One region of the Pectobacterium colocasium genome, then DNA from elsewhere that is predicted to be linked to it. Evidence: predicted binding sites of a transcription regulator. Region 1 holds the regulator's gene; each other region holds the start of a gene.
The links. The regulator LexA, encoded in region 1, represses DNA repair genes until DNA is damaged. The targets are predictions, from matches to a motif close to TNCTGTATGTACATACAGNA.
Positions count from the first base shown of each region.

Region 1 (7,448 bases):
TGGCTTTCCATCTGATGCTCCGGCCCAATCACCAGCAAACGCCCTTCGGCAATATCTTGCGCGACCATCGGATAAGGCATGGTCGCGACACCTAACCCAGCCAGCAGCGCACGCCGCTTATCATCCAGCGAGCTCACCGTCAGACGCTGCTGTTTGTCGAGCAATTGTACGGTCAGCACCGGGCGTTCGCGTGCGGTATCCGCCACCGCAATCCCGCGATATTTCACCCGAGTGGCATCCGACAGTGGTTCAGGCTCCTGATGAATCGGGTGCTCTGGGCTGGCAACATACACATTATTCATCGTGTACAGCTTGCGGGTATTCATTTCTGAAGAGGAGCGAAAATGCATATCCGGTGCAATCACGATATCGGCACGCCCTTGCTCAAGACGTTCCCACGCGCCCGCCAGCACTTCCGTCAGAATCGACACCTGTGTATTCGCTTTGAGCGCCAGCTTATCGATTAACGGAAAAAGCCGCTGAGTCGGAATAAGCGCTTCCGTCACAATCGTCAGATGCGTTTCCCAGCCGCGCGCCAGTGCTTCCGCATCCGTCGTGAGCTTATCCGCGGCCTCCAGCAGGATACGTCCACGTTCCAGCAGCATACGCCCGACATTCGTGAATTTAGTACGGTGCCCGGAACGATCGAACAACACCACATCTAACTCTTCTTCCAATTTCTGCATGGTATAGCTCAGTGCCGAAGGCACCCTACCCAGCTCGTCTGCCGCAGCGGCAAAGCTGCCACGACGATCGATCGCATCCATAACCCTCAAGGCTTCCAGCGTCAATGCTCGTTCTTTCGCCATCTTGGTACTCATTCAGGAATTTTGAATATACCCACCAGATTAACTAGCTAACAATCCAACGTCCACACAATTACTATCGGTTTAATAAATAATTATCTGGGGGATAAAAATTATGATCGCACGAAGAGCAGCGGGGCAATGCGGCCAGGCCGACTATGGCTGGCTGCAAGCACGCTACACCTTTTCTTTTGGTCACTATTTTGACCCACAGTTGCTGGGCTACGCTTCTCTACGCGTGCTCAATCAGGAAGTATTAGCGCCGGGGGCATCATTTCAGCCGCGAACCTACCCACGGGTTGATATTCTGAACATCATTCTGCAGGGTGAAGCTGAATACCGCGACAGCAATGGTCGCCACATTCAGGCCAAAGCTGGCGATGTTTTGCTACTCGCGACTCAGCCAAACGTCAGCTATAGCGAACATAATACCAACCCCAGTAAACCACTGACACGGCTGCAGTTATGGCTGAATGCCTGCCAGACTCGAGAGAACAGCCCGTTACAGCGCATGGAATTGGATTCATCAAGTCACACTCTGCTTGCCTCACCGGAAGGCGAACAGACGAGTCTGCAACTGCGCCAGCAGGTTTGGATCCATCATGTCGATCTCCAGCAGAATGAGCAAAGCACGATCGCACTACAGGGCAATCAGGCATACCTCCAGTTGATCCACGGTTCAATGGTGGTAAAAGGCAATCAGCACAGTGAAGCCCTACATTGCGGCGACGGCGCCTTTGTCAAAGAAGAAACGGCGTTGACGCTACAGGCAGAAACACCTTTACGGGCGCTGCTCATCGACCTGGTCGTGTAGCGCTTCTGTCCGCTGTTTTTACAGGGACTTCTGTTCGTTGTTTTTACAGGAAGTTGTTTTCGCAGGAAAACGCCGCCAGTTCGGCGTTTTTCTTCAGCCGTGGTAAGATATCCGTCTTGTTCCTCAATGCGTCAGGGTGATATGACAATGGATTCAACCAAACAGGACAAACTTCTTGCCCAGGCTGAACAGATTTGTCAGCAGCGCGCTGTGCGTCTCACGCCGCAGCGGTTAGAGGTTTTACGTCTAATGGCGCAGCAGTCCGGCGCTATCAGCGCTTATGACCTGCTGGATCTGCTGCGAGTGTCCGAACCTCAGGCCAAACCGCCGACCGTCTATCGCGCACTGGATTTTCTGCTGGAACAAGGCTTCATTCATCGAGTTGAGTCAAACAACAGCTACGTGCTGTGCCACCATATTGAAGACCACAGCCATACATCAGCCCTGTTCATCTGCGATCGCTGCGGGCAGGTCACGGAACGTCAAACCGAAGGTGTGGAAGAAACACTACGTAGCCTGGCACAGCAGTCAGGATTTACGCTACGTCACAGCGTTGTGGAAGCTCACGGGCTATGTGGCGGCTGTCAGGAAGTGGCATCGTGCAAACAGCCGGATCATTGCGACCACGACCACACGGTTCCAATTAAAAAGCGGTAACCTCGATTAAAAAACGATAGCCCCAAGGGCTATCGTCTCTTTCTGCGCAGAAGCATCACGTTCACTACCAGTGATATTTGTGGTGTTCTTCCCAGTGCTTCACTTCTTTCTCTGCCGCTTCTTTTGCGTACCCGTAACGCTCCTGGATTCTCCCTACCAGTTGGTCACGTTTACCTTCGATGACCGTCAGATCGTCATCCGTTAATTTGCCCCATTGCTCTTTCGCTTTACCTTTAAACTGTTTCCAGTTACCGCTGGCTTGGTCTTTATTCATAAGAATCTCCGTACCTTAGGTGAATTGCGCATAAAAATCGTGACTACCGACTTATGCGTCAGTTTCAGATAATCAGATAAATCGGTCTATTCAGTAAGCAGCGTCATCATGGTGTGAACCATCACGGTGTGCTTCGCCACTGTCTCCCTTGATTGCCGGGCCAACCTAAATGTGATCGCTGATGATCAATCACCAAACAACCAATCAAGATAAAAATGCTTATCTTGATAAAAATTATAGTCGAATATTTCGATTAAAATTGAAAAATAGGAATCTGTAGCTAAAAAAGACGTTAGGAAAGAGAACATCACCGCAAAAGCAGTGGGAAAACAGGTGGTAAGAGGAATCGTAGAGAACACACGATAAATGTAACGAAATATATACAGCTAGCAGCTTAACACGCGGGACACCCCACACATAAAGTGACTAGCACATGACGCGATTAACACAAAGAGAAAGAGAAAGAGGATGATGCACTGATTCAGACAGGTGAACAGTGCATCTCTATGAACCGTTAGCTCCAGTCGCTGTTACGAATCACGCCAACTGCTAAGCCTTCTATCGAAAAGCTTTGCTGACGCAGGTCGACAACAATCGGGGCAAACTCTTCGTTCTCCGCGAGAAGATGCACCATATTGCCCTGCTTTTTCAGGCGCTTCACCGTCACTTCATCGTCAATACGCGCGACAACGATCTGACCGTTACGTACATCTTCTGTTTTATGCACGGCCAATAAATCGCCATCCATAATACCAATATCTTTCATTGACATACCGCTCACCCGCAGCAAAAAATCAGCGCTGGGTTTGAACATGGCAGGATCAACCTGATAGTGACATTCGATATGTTCCTGTGCCAGCAGAGGCTCACCGGCAGCCACGCGACCAACCAGAGGAATGCCCGCTTCTTCTTCCATCAGCAGACGAATACCGCGAGAAGCGCCGGATACAATCTCAATAACGCCTTTACGCGCCAGCGCTTTCAGATGTTCTTCAGCCGCATTGGGAGAGCGAAACCCCAGCTGTTGAGCAATCTCCGCGCGCGTTGGTGGCATTCCGGTCTGCGCAATATGATCGCGGATCAGGTCATAAACCTGCTGCTGCCTTGCTGTTAATACTTTCATTCCGCCCCCTGGTTGTTTATACAGTCTTGCTGTGAGTATATACAGGTAAGCCACAATTGGGAATGGAGATATCGGCAAAGCCTCTGACTTTTATTCATTTATGCGTACCGTCAGGCAAAATGTTGCCAGAGAATGCTGACCCATACGACAGCGGCTAACACGATGGCAACAAAAACAGCTGCCGAGCCGATATCTTTCGCCCTTCCGGATAATTCGTGATGCTCAGGGCCAATACGATCGACAACCGCTTCAATGGCGCTATTAGCCAACTCAAAGAGCATAATCAATACGACAGACCCGATCAGCAGCAGTTTTTCAACCAGCGTAACTGGCAGCAAACACGCGATAATCACGCCGACAATAGTCAGTACGGTTTCCTGACGAAACGCCGCCTCATGCTGCCATGCCTGCTTTAGCCCCTTAAGGGAATAACCGGTCGCCTTAATAATCCGGATCATCCCCGTTGCTTTATTCATTTATCCTCCGCTATTTATGCAAAATAGTTCGCATTTTAACGCGCTCATGTTGTCTCATCACCACAGATCTCCGGCGCAGTTTCTGGTATCCTTGCGGCGCATTGCTAACAAGAGGCTCCAAGTTGTTATGTCAGGTTGGCGTAAAATTTACTATAAACTATTGAATCTCCCACTGAAACTGCTGGTTAAAAGCAAAGTTATTCCCGCAGATCCTGTGGTCGAGCTGGGGTTAGATCCCTCACGTCCTATACTCTATGTTCTGCCTTATAACTCTCAGGCAGATCTCTTGACGCTACGTGCGAAGTGCCTGGCATTGGGGTTACCCGATCCCTCGCAGTCGTTCGAATTCAACGGCGTCGAACTCCCAAGCCACGTCTTTATTAATGACGGGCCGCGTGTCTTCCGCTATTACGTACCCAAGCAGAAATCCGTCAAACTGTTCCACGACTATCTGGACCTGCATCGCGCCAATCCAGATTTAGACGTTCAGATGGTGCCGGTTTCCGTGATGTTTGGGCGTTCTCCGGGTCGGGAAGGCCATTCTCAGGCCACACCGCACCTGCGATTGCTCAACGGTATTGAGAAATTCTTCGCCGTTCTGTGGCTAGGCCGTGACAGTTTTGTCCGCTTCTCCAGCCCAGTGTCACTGCGCTATATGGCGACCGAGCATGGCACAGACAAAACCATAGCCCACAAACTGGCGCGTGTCGCGCGTATGCACTTCTCTCGCCAACGTTTGGCGGCAGTTGGCCCACGCTTGCCGGTACGTCAGGAGCTGTTTAATAAGCTGCTGGATTCCAAAGCGATCAAGAAAGCCGTGGACGATGAGGCGCGCAGTAAGAAGATTTCTACTGAGAAAGCGCAGCAGAACGCGATTGCGCTAATGGAAGAAATTGCCGCCGACTTCTCCTACGAGGCCGTACGTCTGTCGGATCGCGTTTTAAGCTGGACGTGGAACCGCCTTTATCAGGGGATAAACGTCCATAACGCCGAACGCGTTCGTCAGTTGGCGCAGGATGGTCACGGTATTGTCTATGTGCCTTGCCACCGCAGCCACATGGACTATCTGCTGTTGTCCTACGTCCTGTACCATCAGGGCTTAGTGCCGCCACACATCGCCGCGGGCATCAATCTTAATTTCTGGCCAGCAGGCCCAATCTTCCGCCGTCTTGGCGCTTTCTTCATTCGCCGTACCTTCAAAGGCAACAAGCTGTATTCCACGATTTTCCGTGAGTATCTGGGTGAACTGTTTGCCCGTGGCTATTCGGTGGAATACTTCATGGAAGGTGGACGTTCGCGCACAGGTCGTCTGTTAGAGCCTAAAACCGGTACGCTGGCCATGACCATTCAGGCCATGCTCAGAGGCGGTACGCGCCCTATCACGCTGGTGCCGATTTATGTCGGTTACGAGCATGTGATGGAAGTCGGCACCTATGCGAAAGAACTGCGCGGCGCGGTGAAGGAAAAAGAAGGCTTTATGCAGATGGTGCGCGGTTTGCGCAAACTGCGTAATCTCGGCCAAGGGTATGTGAACTTCGGCGAACCGCTCCCATTGACCACCTATCTGAATCAGCATGTTCCGCAATGGCGTGATGCGATTGACCCTATCGAAGCACAGCGCCCAAGCTGGCTAACGCCGACAGTGCAGGATATCTCTATGGATATCATGGTGCGCATCAATAATTCTGCGGCGGCAAACGCGATGAACCTGTGTTCGACGGCCTTGCTAGCATCGCGCCAGCGCTCGCTGACGCGCGAACAAATGCAAGAACAGTTGGATTGCTATCTGCAACTGCTGCGCCAGGTTCCTTACCACAAAGATATTACGGTTCCGAAAAAGACAGCAGATGAACTGTTGGAACATGCGTTGAGCATGAACAAGTTCGAAGTCGAGAAGGATAGTATTGGCGATATCATCATTCTGCCGCGCGAGCAGGCCGTTCTGATGACGTACTATCGCAATAACATCCAGCATCTGTTGGTCTTACCGTCGCTGATCGCCAGCATCGTCATCCATCATCGCCGGATTACGCTTGCCGAAGTCGTACGACAGATCGCGCTGATTTATCCGCTGCTGCAATCTGAACTGTTCCTACACTATTCCAAAGAACAGTTACCGGGCGTGCTGGAAACGTTGGCTAACGAGCTGATTCAACAGCAATTGCTATGCAGCCGTGACGGTGAACTGGCTATCAATCCGCCGCGTATCCGTACGCTGCAATTGCTGTCAGCAGGCGTACGTGAAACGCTGCAACGCTATGCGATTACGCTGTCGTTGCTGTGTGCGAACCCAGAAATCAACCGCGGCACGCTGGAGAAAGAAAGCCGGAATATGGCGCAACGCCTGTCCGTTCTGCACGGTATCAACGCGCCGGAATTCTTTGATAAAGCGGTGTTCTCAACGCTGGTCGCGACCTTACGGACAGAAGGGTATATCACCGACAGCGCGGAAGCGGCACAAGGCGATATCGTCGCGATCTACAACATTCTCGGCGATCTGATCACCCCGGAAGTGCGTTTGACCATTGAAAGCGCCAGCTCATCTACTGAAATGGAAGCCGATAGTCAGGAAGTAGAAAAGACAACGCAGGCGTAGTCAGGCTGGAAAATGGCGGACGGTCTGCCGCCATCAAGCCGCAGATGTGTTTAGCGTTACCAACACAGTAGATGTTGTGCCATAAAAAAAGCAGCGAGAAATCGCTGCTTTTTTGTCTCTGATGTTCAGCTTACAGGCCAAACAGCACACCAATAAATATCGCCATTCCCACGTATTTATTATTGTGGAACGCCTTAAAACAAGCATCGCGCTCACGACCGGCTGTGAGTATTTGCTGATAGACAAACATCCCACCCGCCGCCAGCAGCGAAATATAGTAAGGGGTTCCCAATCCGCTGATCTTTCCTAAAATCAGCAGCAGCGCCAGCATGCTAAACTGCAATAACCCGATGATGAGATTGTCAAAACGGCCAAACAAGATCGCAGTGGATTTCACCCCGATCTTCAGATCGTCGTCGCGATCCACCATCGCATATTGGGTATCGTAGGCGACCGTCCAGCAAATATACGCCAGAAACATCATCCAGCAGGTTGCAGGCAGGCTTTCACTCACCGCGGCATACGCCATCGGGATCGACCAGCCAAACGCGGCACCCAGCACAAACTGAGGAAGATGGCTGACCCGTTTCATAAACGGATAGACCCATGCCAGCCCCAGCCCTGCAACGGACAGCCAGATCGTCATCTTATTCAGCGTCAACACCAGACCAAACGCCAGTAAGACCAGCACGACAAACAACA
Region 1 covers NZ_CP084032.1:637,249-644,696, reverse strand. The annotation lists gene LCF41_RS02940 (LysR family transcriptional regulator) at 1-809, opposite strand, end outside; gene LCF41_RS02935 (pirin family protein) at 922-1,620, shown strand; gene zur (zinc uptake transcriptional repressor Zur) at 1,768-2,277, shown strand; gene LCF41_RS02925 (CsbD family protein) at 2,342-2,551, opposite strand; gene lexA (transcriptional repressor LexA) at 3,066-3,674, opposite strand; gene LCF41_RS02915 (diacylglycerol kinase) at 3,785-4,150, opposite strand; gene plsB (glycerol-3-phosphate 1-O-acyltransferase PlsB) at 4,278-6,746, shown strand; gene ubiA (4-hydroxybenzoate octaprenyltransferase) at 6,877-7,448, opposite strand, start outside.

Region 2 (7,448 bases), 920 kb from region 1:
CTAAAGGCATGTCGCGGTGACGATTGGGCAACCAGAACAGCAGACGACGACCCGCACGTAGCGGAAACGTCAGACGCATTTTAGGAATGAGTTCGTCCAGACCATAGCTCAGCAGCACACGCACAATGCTGTAAAGGCGGCGTAATTCACTGGGCGTCATCGTAAAGCCTCCAGCTTCGCCAGCCGTTCAGACAACGTATCGGCGGATTTATCCAGCGCAACAATTTCCTCATGGAACCAGGCATTTTCCAGTTTTCCCGGAGCCAGTCGCCACTCTTCCGTTAACGTCTCAGACAGGAAATGTTGCTGCTGATGTAATGACCGTCTCAGGAAGCTCAGCGTTTTCTGTGCCGTCTGGCTAAGACCCTGGGCAACAATATCGCCCAGGTAGGGAGACAGCCATTCCGCGGGATCGAACTCTGCCAGATCAACCAGTACGATGAACTGTTGAACGACCTGAATATCACCTTCAATCACCAGTTCGCCACTGCGCATCAGCGACGATAGCTGTTGGCGATCGCGTAATTTCATCAGAACCGGAACGCGTGTTTTCAGGCGGCAATCCGCCAATTCGCCCCACTGGCTGACAACGTCCAGCCGCTGTTCGTTAAATACCAGCACCAACGGCACATCCAGCTCAGCCAGTTCGATCTGTAGTGTTTTTCCCTGTAAGCGCTGGCGGGCAGACTTCATGCTTCTATCACAAGAAACCGTATCGTGAAAAAGCAGCTGATTCAGCGCGGTTTCCAGCGTAGCAGTCAGAAAAGACGTTATCAGCATTGGCGTTTCCAATCAGAATGTAAACCCACGATTCAGAATTTGAACCTGCGATTCAGAATTTAAACCCACGATGTAGTGCAACGATTCCACCGGTGAGGTTGAAATAGTTAACACTGTCAAAACCGGCGTCGCTCATCATCCCTTTCAGTGTTTCCTGATCGGGATGCATGCGGATGGATTCCGCCAGATAGCGGTAGCTCCCGGCATCACTCGCCACGGCTTCGCCAATCCTCGGCAGGATATGAAAGGAATAGGCATCATAAACGGTGCTCAGTTGTTTAATTATCGGCTTGGAGAATTCCAAAACCAATAACCGACCACCCGGCTTCAGGACACGGTACATTGAGCGCAGCGCTTTGTTTTTGTCCGTCACGTTGCGCAAGCCAAAGGAGATAGTAATACAGTCGAAGAAGTCATCAGGGAACGGCAGCGCTTCTGCATTGGCCTGCACATAGCTGATGTTGTCGATAATGCCTTTGTTACGCAGTTTCTCACGGCCTACTTTCAGCATAGATGCGTTGATGTCCGCCAGAATGACTTCACCGCCTTCACCAACCATACGGGAGAATTTGGCGGTTAAATCCCCTGTTCCTCCGGCTAGATCCAGAACACGCTGGTTACGTCTTACGCCACTGCATTCAATGGTGAAACGCTTCCAGATACGGTGGATACCAAAGGACATCAGGTCATTCATCAAGTCATATTTTGCTGCTACAGAATGAAAAACTTCAGCCACCATGACTTCTTTTTCATCCCTGGCGACAGTCCGAAAACCAAAGTCGGCCGTATTCTCCTGCTCACTTGCCATCTTATCCGCCTACTATTTCAGTCAAATTTCGGGTCTACCCATTTATGGTGAGAGTGTACCAGACCCGGATAAAAACCCCACTGCACTAATTTCTTTCGCATAGCCGAGTGCCAAGCCCGCGAAATCCATACCCATTTAGTACGGGTGAGTACGGGAGGAAAAGAGCGTTTCCCCTTCTTCACCTTCCGTTTTTACGGCAGGAGGGACAGCGTCGGGCGCGACAGAACCCGGTAATTCATCGCGTTCAGCGTGCTCATGGGCCGTTGCTTTTTCGGCCAATGACGGGCTGATCGTGCGTTTAATTTCTACCCCCAGCGCACGGAATCCCTCAGCCTGGCCAATAAGGTTACCACGCCCAGAGGAAAGTTTATTCATTGCCTGGCGATAAGTGCCCTGCGCTTTATCCAGACTTTGTCCCATCGCTTCCATGTCATCGACGAACAACCGCAGTTTATCGTATAGCCGTGACGCTTTTTCAGCGATGTGCTGTGCATTGCGGCTCTGCTGTTCATAGCGCCATAGGTTATTGATGGTACGTAACGCCACCAGCAGCGTGGTCGGGCTGACCAGCATAATATTGTGCTTTAGCGCCTCGTTGATCAATTCGGGCTGGCGATCGATAGCAACCAGAAAAGCGGGCTCGACCGGAATAAACATCAGCACGTAGTCTAGCGAACGCAGCCCCGGAAGCTGCTGGTAATCTTTGCTGCTCAGTTGCCGAATATGGCTGCGAACCGAGAGCAAATGCTCGTTCAGCGCCACACTCCGCTCTGCGTCATCGTCACTATTGAAATAGCGCTCGTAGGCCACCAGCGACATCTTGGCATCGATCACAACATCTTTGCCCTGCGGTAAACGCACGATGACATCCGGCTGCAGGCGACTATTTGCCCCCGTCTGCACGCTGACCTGAGTTTGATACTCGTAGCCTTCCCGTAGGCCAGAGGCTTCGAGCACGCGGCTTAACACCACCTCGCCCCAGTTACCCTGCGTCTTATTGTCGCCCTTCAGGGCTTTCGTCAGGTTGATGGCTTCATGTGCCATCTGCGCGTTCAGTTGTTGCAGATTGCGGATTTCATGCGCCAACGTGTGACGCTCACGCGCTTCCGCACCAAAGCTGTCCTGCACCTGACGGCGGAACCCATCAAGCTGCTCACGCAGCGGCATCAGCAGCTTATCCAGACTCTGTTTATTTTGTTCATCCACCTTACGGCCGCTATGTTCAAAAATCCGGTTCGCCAGATTCTCAAACTGCGTCGTCAACCGCTGTTCGCTGTTTGCCAGCAGCCGCTGCTTCTCTTCCGCCGCCATACGGGTTTCTTCCAGCCGAATCGTGACTTCCCGCAGCTCCGCTTCCTGCGCGCTGTTGATTTCACGCAGCGTTCGCAGTTCCTGATTTAACTGCACGCATTCTTCACGGAGTTCAGTAAGCTGTTGCAGCTTTTCATGGCTGGCAGAGAGTTGAGCGTGAACCGTGCGCAGTTCCAGCTCGTTTTGCCGCAGCCGCTGTTCGTCCTGCTGCTTTGCCTGCTGCTGTTCGCTGAGCGACTGCTGAGCCTGCTGCAATGTCTGCGCCAGCAACTGCTGTTCGGTGTCATGCCGCGACAACTTCTGCTGATGAATCAGGCTGGCAATTAACCACCCGACCAGTAGCCCGACCGCGCTGCCGCCCAGACCATAAAATATGCTGATATCCACTTTGCCTCCGCAGGCCTTTCACGCTGTCGGTCAAGGTAAAATGATACTGTATGGATGTCCAGAAACAATTCTGGTGAGGAAGACGCTGAGCAGAAAAATGCGAACCGCATTCCATATGAGAATGGATAGATGATAATTTGCAGAAAAATCAGATCGGTAACGCAGAAATCCCCCCAACGCGAAACACCACGTTGGGGGAACTGAAACAGAAGAGGGCAACTTAGGCTAGGCGCTGCTTCGCATCGCCAATCGCTTTAGCAACCTGCTGTGGTGACACGCCACCTTGTGCCGCACGCTTATCCAGACAGGATTGCAACGCCAGAATCGGGTACACATCCTCGCCAATCACGGCGCTGAATTTTTGCAGATCGGCCAGCGGCAACGCTTCCAATGCTTTGCCCTGACGAATGGCTTCAACTACCGCTTCGCCCACGATATGGTGCGCTTCACGGAACGGAACGCCTTTCGCAACCAGATAATCCGCCAGCTCTGTCGAGTTCGCGTAGCCTTGCTCGGCCGCTTCTTTACAGCGCGGACGCTTAACCTGAATGCCTTCCAGCACCAGACCCGCCATCATCAGGCAGTCGTGCCAGGTATCCAGCGCGTCAAACAGCCCTTCTTTGTCTTCCTGCATGTCTTTGTTATACGCCAGCGGCAGGCCTTTAAGCGTCATCATCATGCCGGTCAACGCACCCTGTACACGACCGCATTTACCACGAATCAGCTCCAGCGCATCCGGGTTTTTCTTCTGTGGCATCAGGGAAGAACCGGATGTCACACGGTCAGACAGCTCAACGAACGCCGCTTCACCGCTGTTGAAGAAGATCAGATCTTCGGCAAAACGCGACAGGTGGATCATGCCGATCGAAGCATCAGACAGCAGTTCCAGTACATGATCGCGATCGGAAACCGTATCCAGACTGTTACGCGTGGCCGAGGCAAATCCCAGCCAGCCCGCCAGTTGCTCACGGTCGATTGGATAAGCCGTTCCTGCCAGTGCACCGCAGCCCAGTGGGCTGACATCCAGACGCTTCAGCGTATCTTCCAGACGGCTTTCATCACGCGCCAGCATTTCATGGTAGGCCAGACACCAGTGCGCAAACGTCACTGGCTGTGCACGCTGTAGGTGGGTGTAACCCGGCATCACCGCATCCTGATTGGCTTCCGCCGTCGTAACCAGCGCCTGACGCAGCTGGCGTACCGACAGCAGCAGTTCTGCAATCTGCGCCTTGCACCACAGCTTCAGATCCGTCGCGACCTGATCGTTACGGCTACGACCGGTATGCAGCTTTTTACCTAAATCGCCGACTTTCTCAATCAGACGCAGTTCAACCCAGCTATGAATGTCCTCTGCATCGCTTTGCAGGATCATCTCAGGATCAGCCTGTACCTCAACCAGCAGCGCATTCAGCGCCTGTTCCAGTTGCTGCTGCTCCTGCTCGCTGAGCACATTGACCGTCACCAGTGCTTTCGACCAGCCGATCGAGCCAACGATGTCCTGTTCCGCCAGACGGTAATCAAACCGCAGTGAGTCATTAAATTGTTTAAAACGCTGATCTGCTGCCTGACTAAACCGACCGCCCCACAAAGCCATAACCCTTACTCCCAAAAATATCATTCATGTTGGTATCGCATCATGCCATACCCAGAAACGACTTACGCCAGAATACGCGTGCCAATCGCTACGCCGTTGAACAGCGCAGGTAGCTGCTCAGCATGACGCCAGCTAGCGATATCAACTGGACGACCCAGCGCACGAGCGGCATCCAGCGCGGCGTTGACCTTAACAATCATGCCGTCGGTGATGATGCCCTGAGCAATCAGCTGCTCGGCTTTCTCTGCCGTCATTTCGGCGATACGCTGGCCTTTACCGTCCAGAATGCCGCTCACGTCAGACAGCAGGATTAAATCCGCACCCAGCGTTTGCGCCAGTGCCGTCGCCGCTTGGTCAGCGTTGACGTTCATCAGGTCGCCCTGTGCCGTAATACCGATGGAGCTAACAACAGGCAGATAGCCCGCAGACAGCAGCGTGTTCAGCAGCGCAGGCGATCCTGCCTCTGCTTTACCCACAAAGCCCAAAGACTCATCTAACTGCGTGACCGTCGTGCTGCCACCATCGCCCAGACACAAGCCGACCGCATTGATGTCATGCTTCTTCGCCCATGACAGCAGCGTCTTGTTGGCGGAACCCGCCAGCGCACCGGTGATGATGTCGATCTGATCGGCAGGCGTGACGCGCAGGCCGTTTTTCTTCACGACGGGCAGCGACAGTTTCTTCATCAGGTCATCCACCAGACAGCCGCCGCCGTGCACAATCACCAGCGGACGCTGATGTTCCTGACGGTAAGCCACCAGCGCAGTGAACAGACGTTCCAGCGCTTCTTCGCTATCCAGTAAAACGCCACCTAATTTGATAATTAACGGATTCATTATGCTTCGCGCCTCGAAATGTCGGGACCAGTAATTGTTAAATTAACGATTGGGTTTCAGGGAAACCAAAACGAATGTTCATGCATTGCACAGCCTGCGCCGATGCGCCTTTCAGCAGGTTGTCTTCGGTGGCCACCGCGATCAAATGCTCACCATCCACGGAAAAACCGATATCGCAGAATGGCAGGCCGACAACGGATTTCAGCGCCGGAACGCCCTTATCATACAGGCGTACCAGCGGCTTATCGTGATAAGCGTTGTGATAGGCTTCAGCGACATCCTGCTGGGTGACGCCCGGTTGCAGACGACAGGTGATGGTTTCCAGAATGCCACGGGCGAAGTTGCCCAAATGCGGCGTGAAGATCACTGGCGTGCCGAGGTGCGTTGAAATTTCAGGTTCATGACGGTGATTGAAAATGCCGTACGGTTGCAGGCTCACTTCACAGAAGCTGCTGGTCAGAGACGCTTTCCGCCCTGCCCCGCTCACGCCGCTCACGGCATTAATGACCGGCCATTGGGCAGGGTTCAGCAGTTGTGCATCCAGCAGTGGTTTCAGCGCCAATTGCGCCGCCGTGGGATAACATCCCGGCACGGCAACCAGCTGTGCCTGCTTCACGCTTTCTGCACGCCATTCGGCCAGACCGTAAACGGCTTTTGCCAACCAGTCAGGATGCTGATGCTCAAAGCCATAGTAGCGACGATAAAATTCGGCATCCTGTACGCGGAACGCGCCGGACAAATCAAAAACAGTGCAGCCAGCCGCCAGGAAAACAGGGGCCAAATCGTGGCTGACTTTGTGGTCGGTCGCCAGAAAAACGACATCCACGCCTTTCGCGGCTTCTTCAGCATCGGTCAGCGGTTTTACCGGCATATCAATAATGCCCTTGAGCTGCGGATGTAAATCAGAAATCGATTTTCCTGCATCGACACTTTGCGCAGAAACCATCAAAGCGGTTATGTTCATCTGTGGGTGACGATTCAGGTAAAGCACAAGCTCAGCACCAGCATAACCACTTGCACCAACAATCAGCGTATTCAGCATGGGATCCGTATACCTTCTTACTTATCTATGGAACAGGTAACAGGGCTCACCAGCGTCGGTACGCAGTTCACCCGCGAAGCTCAGTGAAAGTGGCGAATCGCCATCGCCATACCTTTGGGTTTTCTTTCACCGCGCAATATTGTATTTTTATTCATAATAAATGCATGAATATTGATACTATCCTAACCAGAGGCTGTCAACAGTGAAGATGAATTTACCCCCTTTTATTGAGCTATATCGGGCATTAATCGCGACACCGTCCATCAGTGCCACCGACAGCGCGCTCGATCAAAGTAATCAGGCGTTAATCAACCTGCTGGCAGGCTGGTTCGGCGATCTCGGCTTCCATGTTGAAGTCCAGCCGGTTCCCGGCACCCTCAATAAATTTAATATGCTGGCACGAATTGGTGAAGGAAAAGGCGGTTTATTGTTGGCAGGGCATACCGACACCGTGCCGTTCGACGATGGCCGCTGGACGCGCGATCCTTTCACGCTAACCGAGCACGACAATAAGCTGTACGGCCTGGGTACCGCGGATATGAAAGGGTTCTTTGCCTTTATTCTTGATGCCTTGCGCGACATCGATCCGACCAAGCTGACAAAGCCACTTTATATTCTGGCGACGGCCGATGAAGAAACGACGATGGCCGGTGCCAAGTATTTCTCCGAATCCACGCAAATTCGCCCAGA
Region 2 covers NZ_CP084032.1:4,628,118-4,635,565, forward strand. The annotation lists gene ubiB (ubiquinone biosynthesis regulatory protein kinase UbiB) at 1-160, opposite strand, end outside; gene ubiJ (ubiquinone biosynthesis protein UbiJ) at 157-780, opposite strand; gene ubiE (bifunctional demethylmenaquinone methyltransferase/2-methoxy-6-polyprenyl-1,4-benzoquinol methylase UbiE) at 833-1,588, opposite strand; gene rmuC (DNA recombination protein RmuC) at 1,724-3,286, opposite strand; gene argH (argininosuccinate lyase) at 3,507-4,880, opposite strand; gene argB (acetylglutamate kinase) at 4,943-5,716, opposite strand; gene argC (N-acetyl-gamma-glutamyl-phosphate reductase) at 5,754-6,758, opposite strand; gene argE (acetylornithine deacetylase) at 6,961-7,448, shown strand, end outside.
Region 2: the regulator LexA is predicted to act here: its motif matches at 3,331-3,350, upstream of rmuC (DNA recombination protein RmuC).

Region 3 (7,448 bases), 2.4 Mb from region 1:
ACGCGGAGTGACCTTGTCAGAAACGATAGTGCAGCTAATTGAAGATGCTGAGCATAAAGAGAAATACGCCAGCCAGATGTCGTTGCTCAAGCAGGATCTCAAAGCTATTCTGAATAACGACGAGATGTGATCGGCGCTTGGCATTTAGCTTGTCGATAAACAGGTGTAAAAAAGCAGAGAGCATTTTTCAACGTTGCGCAGCAACGGCCCGTAGAGTGATGGGCAAGAATGTCGGTCATAAAAAAACCTCGCCGGAGCGAGGTTTTTTTTCGTTAATAACTTAAGCCTGAGGCTGAGTTACAACGTCTTTGATGCCTTTAACTTCGATCTCTACGCGACGATCTGGTGCCAGGCAGTCGATCAGCGCAGCACGAGGTTTCACGTTGTCACAGGTAGAACCGGTAACAGGTTGAGATTTGCCCAGGCCACGAGCAGAGATTTTGTTCGCAGGGATACCTTTAGATACCAGGTAATCAACAACGCTCTGTGCGCGTTTTTCAGACAGGGCTTGGTTGTATTGCTCTGAACCTAAACGGTCAGTGAAGCCCAGAACAACAACGGAACCGTCTTTCGGATCCAGAGAGCTCAACTGAGTGTACAGTTGATCCAGTGATTGCTGGCCTTCTGCTTTCAGCGTTGCTTTGTTGAAGTTGAACAGGACGTCAGATTTCAGCGTGAAACGCTTGGTTTCAACAACTGGAGCCGGAGCTGGAGTTGGAGCCGGAGCAACAACTGGTGCTACACGGTCATCTTGACCGAAACGGTAAGACAGGCCAACGCTCATCAGCATGTTGTCTGGACGGGCACCAACGGTACCAGCATCACCAATGTTGCTTACCCACTGGTAGTCAACACGAGTAGCCCAGTTTTTGTCGATAGCGTATTCAACACCGATCGCAGCCAGCGGAGAAACGCCAGTGTCGTCGTTATTGATGTCAGCTCTTGTACCGGTGTTTACAGAGGTAGCTGCATGGCTGTCTGCGCGCCATACCATGCCGCCCAGACGGGTATAAACATCCAGATCTGGCAGAACTGGGTAGCTCAGTTTAGCAGCCAGTTGGATGCCCTGTGCTTTGAAGCTCGCACTGTCTGCTGCACTAGCAGTAGAACCTGCATACTTCATGCGGCCCAGCCAGTCGTAGCCCAGTTCAAAGCCCAGGTACGGGTTGGCTTGATAACCAACAAATGCGCCCGCGCCTAACTTGCTTTTGATTGGGTTGTTGTTGACACCAGTGTAACCATTTCCGTAGAAACCAGTATCGTGGAATTGAGACACACCCAGTTTACCACCGGTGTACCAGGTATTGTCTTTAGGAGCTGCTTGCGCGACGGTCGCGAAGCCAGCCAGTGCCACTGCAACTGCGATAGCTGTTTTTTTCATTTTACGCCTCATTATCATCCAAATCGGTAATTAACCTGAGGGGCTAATAAACCTTTGGTTAAAATCCTTTGGTTGGAGACTTTGCCCTTATTTATGACTTACTGTCAGTCAACTGACGTTATAAAAGAGCAACTCCAGCGAGTTAAAGTCTACAACGTGATGAGAAAGTTACAAGTATGATGTGATTTGCGTCATAAGAAAACCGCACGATTCATACATACTTGCTAACAAATAGTAGATGCTTTTGACAGATCTTACGCCTTTTAGCTGTATCAAATATACTCAAGAAGCCCGCAGAATACCGCTCTGCGGCGATCTGTATAACACATAACCAGCCAGGACTGAGAAAATTCTTAATTTACTTAATGATACAATGTCGAATGAATTTTAAGGCTGGGAAATAGTCTATAGGCGTCACCGCCAGTACTTTCCGGCCGCATAATAAAGCCGTACGTATTTCCTGCCTGTGCGGCGTGGCGTAGCCGAACCTTCTCTTCTTCCGTTAATTCGTGTGGTAACCAGCATAATACCCCGCTGTAATTTCCTGTCAGCAAGGCTCTTTCCATCGCATCCACTGTAAATAGTGGATTGAGGTGGTGAAGTTGCACCATTTTATCCAGCGGTAAGCCAGATTGCTGTACCCAAGGGCGGCTCAATTTTTGTTGAGGAGAAAGCCACAGCAGCCAACGCGATTGCGTACCTAGCTGCTGTAAGAGCGGTAATAGCAGGTGTGTGACTATGGGCTGATCGGCGTTGTACACGATTTCGCTGATAATTCCGCCGGCGCTGATCGAAGTTTCCGCAGCATGCTGACTTGCAGAAAACGATGACGACTGAATGTTGTGAGAGCTGATTGATTGCGTACGCATAATGAGTTCTACCCATAGTGTTACTGTATGGGCATACAGTACTCACTGTGTGCGTGAAAATCAACCTGATTTTTTGAAAGCGCTTCGCATATTCCTTATGCAAGAGACAGTAAACACATTTACTGTTTGAAGCCGCATCGGGGCTGTGTTTAATTATTTGTTCCTGCTACAGATATTTTTAATTGTTCAGGAAGAAATCATTTTAATACTAAGGATTATGGCAATGAAGCAATTATGCAGAAAAAGGATTTTGCAATCTCAGCATTCTTTTTCATCTTTGGGGGAAATCACCTCACGTTCTCAATTTGGTGGCTACAGCATCGCAGCAAATAAAACGATTTTCGGGTTGGTGTCAGAAGGGGAGCTTTATCTTCGCGCGAGTAAGAAGGATGAAAAATATTTTCAGCAGCGTGATATGCCCAATCTGATTTATACCAAACGCGGCATGCCAGTTCCGTTGAATTATTTTCTTGTTGATGAGGTATTGTGGCAAGAATCTGTGCAGTTACTGTATTTTGCCCGTTTGGCGTTGGTCGGCGCGCAGTATGACAAAGCCGTCAGAAGCACCAACGGACGGCTAAAAGATCTCCCTAATCTTAACCACGATATTGAACGCCTGTTGTGGAAAGCAGGGATAAGAAATGTCGATGAACTACAGCATTATGGTGCGAAAAACAGCTATCTCGAGTTACGGAAGGTTCGCACTAATCTGAGTGTTAACGTGCTATTGGCGCTTGCTGGCGCCATTTGTGGCACGCATCAGGCAGCTCTTTCCCGCGATATCCGCAACGAACTGTTGGAATGGTATAAAAACAATGCGGTCTCCAAAGGATCCAAGCACTAAGAAATTCGCTTTATTCTTACTGTGCAATCATGTCATTTTTTAGCTGTACAAGTTCAGGCAGGAGATCGAGCAGCAGGCTGATTTGCTGAATAATTAATGATTCTTTACTGTCTGATTCGGGTGAAAGGGATTGAATGCTGGCGGTAATAGTTTTCAATCCCTGATTGATTCGCACACTTTCCTCTTCGCTACCGTGTAGTGCGTCATCAACATGGCAAACGGCGTCATCCAGTAACAGCAGCGTTTCCGATGAAGTAATTTTCCCGCGGTGTGCGCCGAGCGTTGAAATATAGCTTAACAACGTATGATTCAGACACATGAAGCGAAATGCACTATCCAATTTGTTCCGGGTTGCGTGAGGTTCTGAAGACATATTCGATACAACGGATGCCAGCTCGGCATCGCAGTTATGCGCATCCCGGCGGGCGATACGATAAGGCAGGCTATTATCTTTCCCCTGATGATATTGCACCATTATCGCATCAAGATAACGGCAGTTGGCGTCTAATGTCTGATTGATAACGGTTGGCAGACCACGAAAACGCCAATCCGGCCAGATAAAGCTCACCGCAGCCCATGCAATGGCACACCCTAATAAAGTATCGATAATACGTGGCACTGCGACTTCGAAGCCTTCGCCCAACAGATTGAAACAGAGCAGGACAAGCAGCGTAATAAACATGGTCGCGTGTGCGTACTGTACGTTGCGAAAGGCGAAAAACAGTACGCCGCTAATGACGATTAACGTGAGTTGTCCTTCCAGTGAAGGGACGAAATACAAGACAGGCAAGCCGAGTAAAATGCCGGTCAAGGTGCCGATAATCCTCAACGTCAGCCTCCGCCGGGTAGCGTTATAGTTTGGCTGACAAACAAACAGGCTGGTCAGCAGAATCCAGTAACCGTGCTGCATCCCCGTGACCTGAATCAGTGCATAGCCGCTACAGAGTAATACGGACATACGGATAGCATGACGGAACAGTGCCGACTGGGGGGTTAGGTGGCGGCTAATGCGTAAGCGGATGTCGCTCCATCCCGTGATTTTGTCATCTGCCAGCGTGTTTTCCGGGTTATTTTCTTGCTCAATGGCCTGTTCGGATTCGATCGTCGCTAACTGGGCATCAATCGCGCGCAGGTTATTTAATAAATAAGTGAGCGCCTTGATTTGGGTCGCGTCCGCCATGTTGTTGGCCGTGATGCGTGCAATAGCGGATTCAAGGTGCACGAAAGCCCGCTCAAGGCGGCTATCATGCTGATATTTTTGCTGCAACAGAATGGATTGCGACAGTTTCTGACAGGCTTTGGCTTGCATGCTCAGCAGGCGTTGAAAGCGGAATAAGACGTCGCTATAGCGCAGTTTTTCACGCAGTTGCGGATAGTAAACATGCGACGAACTGGCCCGTTCGTGAATATCCTGAGCGACAAAATAGTAGTGCAGCGTTTGGCGCGTCCCGCGTTGTCCGCGATCGCCACGCAGACGGGTTAACAACGAAGACTTGGTCTGGTTGAGTATCGCAACCAACTGGCTGTTTGCCATCGCGACGTCAATCAAGGGTTTGTCGGTTTCTTCTTCAATATCGGGATCGAACAGGTTGGCTTTTGCATCCAGATAGCGCGCCAACTGCTGATAACACTGCGCGAGGTTATCCTGCAACGGGCGGATAGGGAAGATGAGATGGCCGAACAGCGTAAGCAGATTGTACCACGAGGCGCCGATCAGCAGCATGATGGGTTGCTGATACCAGTTGTCATAAAGAGAGATGCCCAGCATGGTGTAAATCGCGATCAGCAGTGCGCCGAATGCGATTGTCGCATAGCGCTGCCCTAATGCGCCGAGCAGAATAAAGCCGCAGGTCGATACTGCCAGACCAATCCCGAACAGCCAGGGATAGGGAAAAAGCAGTTCGATAGAGATGGAAGCGACAAAAAAACAGGCCAGTGTAATGAACAGATTACGTAGGCGCCCGGTGAGGCGATCGTCAAGGTCGGTGAGGGCGGCCGCGACGACGCCAAGCGTGACGGGAATGGTCGATGTTGGCTGACCTAGCCACCAGGGAACTGCCGCCGCACCACTGAGTGCAATTAGGATACGAATGGTGTACAGCCAACTGCTATTGTACACATAGCGGCGAATTCCTGGGGCAAAGGTGAGCAACGTAATATCCTTAGATGCCGTTAACGAAAGTGGCGGCGAGCATTATTTTCCCGCGCAGCCTGTGCAAGCTCGACGGAAACCACGCGACGTCCTACTGGCCATAGCGCGATGGCAGCGATCTTAAAATTGGCTATGCCAACGGGAATGCCAATGATCGTAATACACTGCGCGATACCTGTAATGATGTGCGACAGGCAAAGCCACCAGCCAAAGAAAATAAACCAGAAGATATTCAGCAGAGAGCCGCCGGCGTTGAGAATCGTGCTCTTTTCATCCGGTCGCAGTTCATCAACATGGATGGCCTCATTGCCATAAGGCAAGAGCGACAGCTTGGTGATTTCCCAACATGAGCGTGTTAGCGGTAAGGTAAAAATCAGCAGCACGCTGACGACCGTCGCCAGAAGCCAGGCTAGTGTGGTGAAGAAACCACCTAATACGAAGTTAAGGATATTCAACACAGTACGCATAATCTCTCCTGTACGTATAAGGTAACCCGGTAAAGTAACCAAACTCACTGATGGTAAAAGAATTATCACATTAAGCATTAGGATATTCTAACCTGTTTTTAAGGCTAGAGCGTGAAGTCTGATAACGGGTAAACTAGGGAACAGATAAACGACGAAAAATGGACGAATAACCTCTCACATAGTCATGGCGCGAACATCATGGAACTGAAATCCACCTCGTTAGGTAAACATCTGGCCCAGCATCCTTACAATCGGGTGCGGTTACTGAATGCCGGTGTCGAAGTGAGTGGCGATAAACATCAATACCTGCTCCCCTTTAACCAACTGCTGGGCATTCACTGTAAAAGAGGGCTGGTGTGGGGAGAGCTGGAATTTGAATTGCCAGCCGGAAAAGTGGTGCGCTTGCACGGAACAGAATGGCAGGAAACGCAGGCTTTTTACCGCCATCTTCTCAAGTCTTGGCTTGACTGGAGCGAGGAGATGAGTCTGGTCAGCGCCGAGGTTTTGCAGCGTCAAACGGACAGTATTCAAGCGCTGATGCAGCAGGATAAATGGTTTAGCCGTCAGGCGCTGTCAACATTGCAGAATGCTATTCGCGATTCTCTGGCTGCGCTTCCCCTGCCTGTTTCTCGTCTGGAAACCTTTGATAACTGCCGTGATTACTACCGTGACTGCCTGCGCTGGCTTGAGCTGGGCGATGAGATGCGCACTGCGGCGAATCAGGCATGGATGGATCGCACGTTGGCGGCAGAGCAGTCTTTCTTTGAAACGGTGGAGAGTTCGCCATTAAACGTGTCGCAGAGTAAGGCTGTGATAAATGGCGAAGAAGGCGTACTGGTGCTGGCAGGGGCCGGTAGCGGGAAAACCTCCGTGCTGGTGGCTCGAGCGGCGTGGTTAATGCATCGGCAGGAGGCTACACCCGATCAAATTTTGCTACTGGCGTTTGGTCGTAAAGCGGCAGAAGAGATGAACGAGCGCATTCAGGAACGGCTCCACACGGACGACATTCAGGCCAAGACGTTCCATGCGTTGGCATTGCACATCATTCAGCAGGCTAGCCGTAAGGCACCGATGATAAGCCAGTTGGAAAGCGATGCGAAACAGCGTCGGGAACTGCTGATTTCTCACTGGCAGCAGCAGTGTGCCGAGAAGAAAACGCAGGCTAACGGGTGGCGGCGTTGGTTAACAGAAGAGCTGGAGTGGGATGTGCCAGAAGGTGATTTCTGGCATGACCCGAAACTCGCGGGGCGACTGGCCGGGCGACTAGAGCGTTGGCTAGGGCTGATGCGTATGCATGGCGGCAGTCAGAGCGAAATGGTTGAGCAGGCGCCAGAATCCATTCGGACCGAATTTCAGCAGCGCGTTCGCCTGATGGCACCGTTGTTGAAAGCCTGGAAAAAGGCACTTAAGGATGAAAACGCGGTCGATTTCTCCGGCCTCATCCATCAGGCTGTAAACCTGCTGGATAAAGGGCGTTTTGTTAGCCCCTGGAAACATATTCTGGTGGACGAATTCCAGGATATTTCGCCACAGCGTGCGAGTCTGTTGGCGGCACTGCGCCGGCAGAATAGTCGTACCTGTCTTTTTGCCGTAGGGGATGACTGGCAGGCCATTTACCGCTTTAGCGGTGCTGAACTGACGTTGACGACGGCCTTTGAGCAGCATTTCGGCGTCGGTGAACAGTGCGCGCTGGATACCACCTATCGCTTTAATGAACGCATTGGTGAAATCGCCA
Region 3 covers NZ_CP084032.1:2,997,695-3,005,142, reverse strand. The annotation lists gene matP (macrodomain Ter protein MatP) at 1-130, shown strand, start outside; gene ompA (porin OmpA) at 281-1,381, opposite strand; gene sulA (SOS-induced cell division inhibitor SulA) at 1,744-2,250, opposite strand; gene LCF41_RS13465 (TfoX/Sxy family DNA transformation protein) at 2,474-3,094, shown strand; gene yccS (YccS family putative transporter) at 3,111-5,246, opposite strand; gene LCF41_RS13455 (YccF domain-containing protein) at 5,267-5,713, opposite strand; gene helD (DNA helicase IV) at 5,912-7,448, shown strand, end outside.
Region 3: the regulator LexA is predicted to act here: its motif matches at 2,272-2,291, upstream of sulA (SOS-induced cell division inhibitor SulA).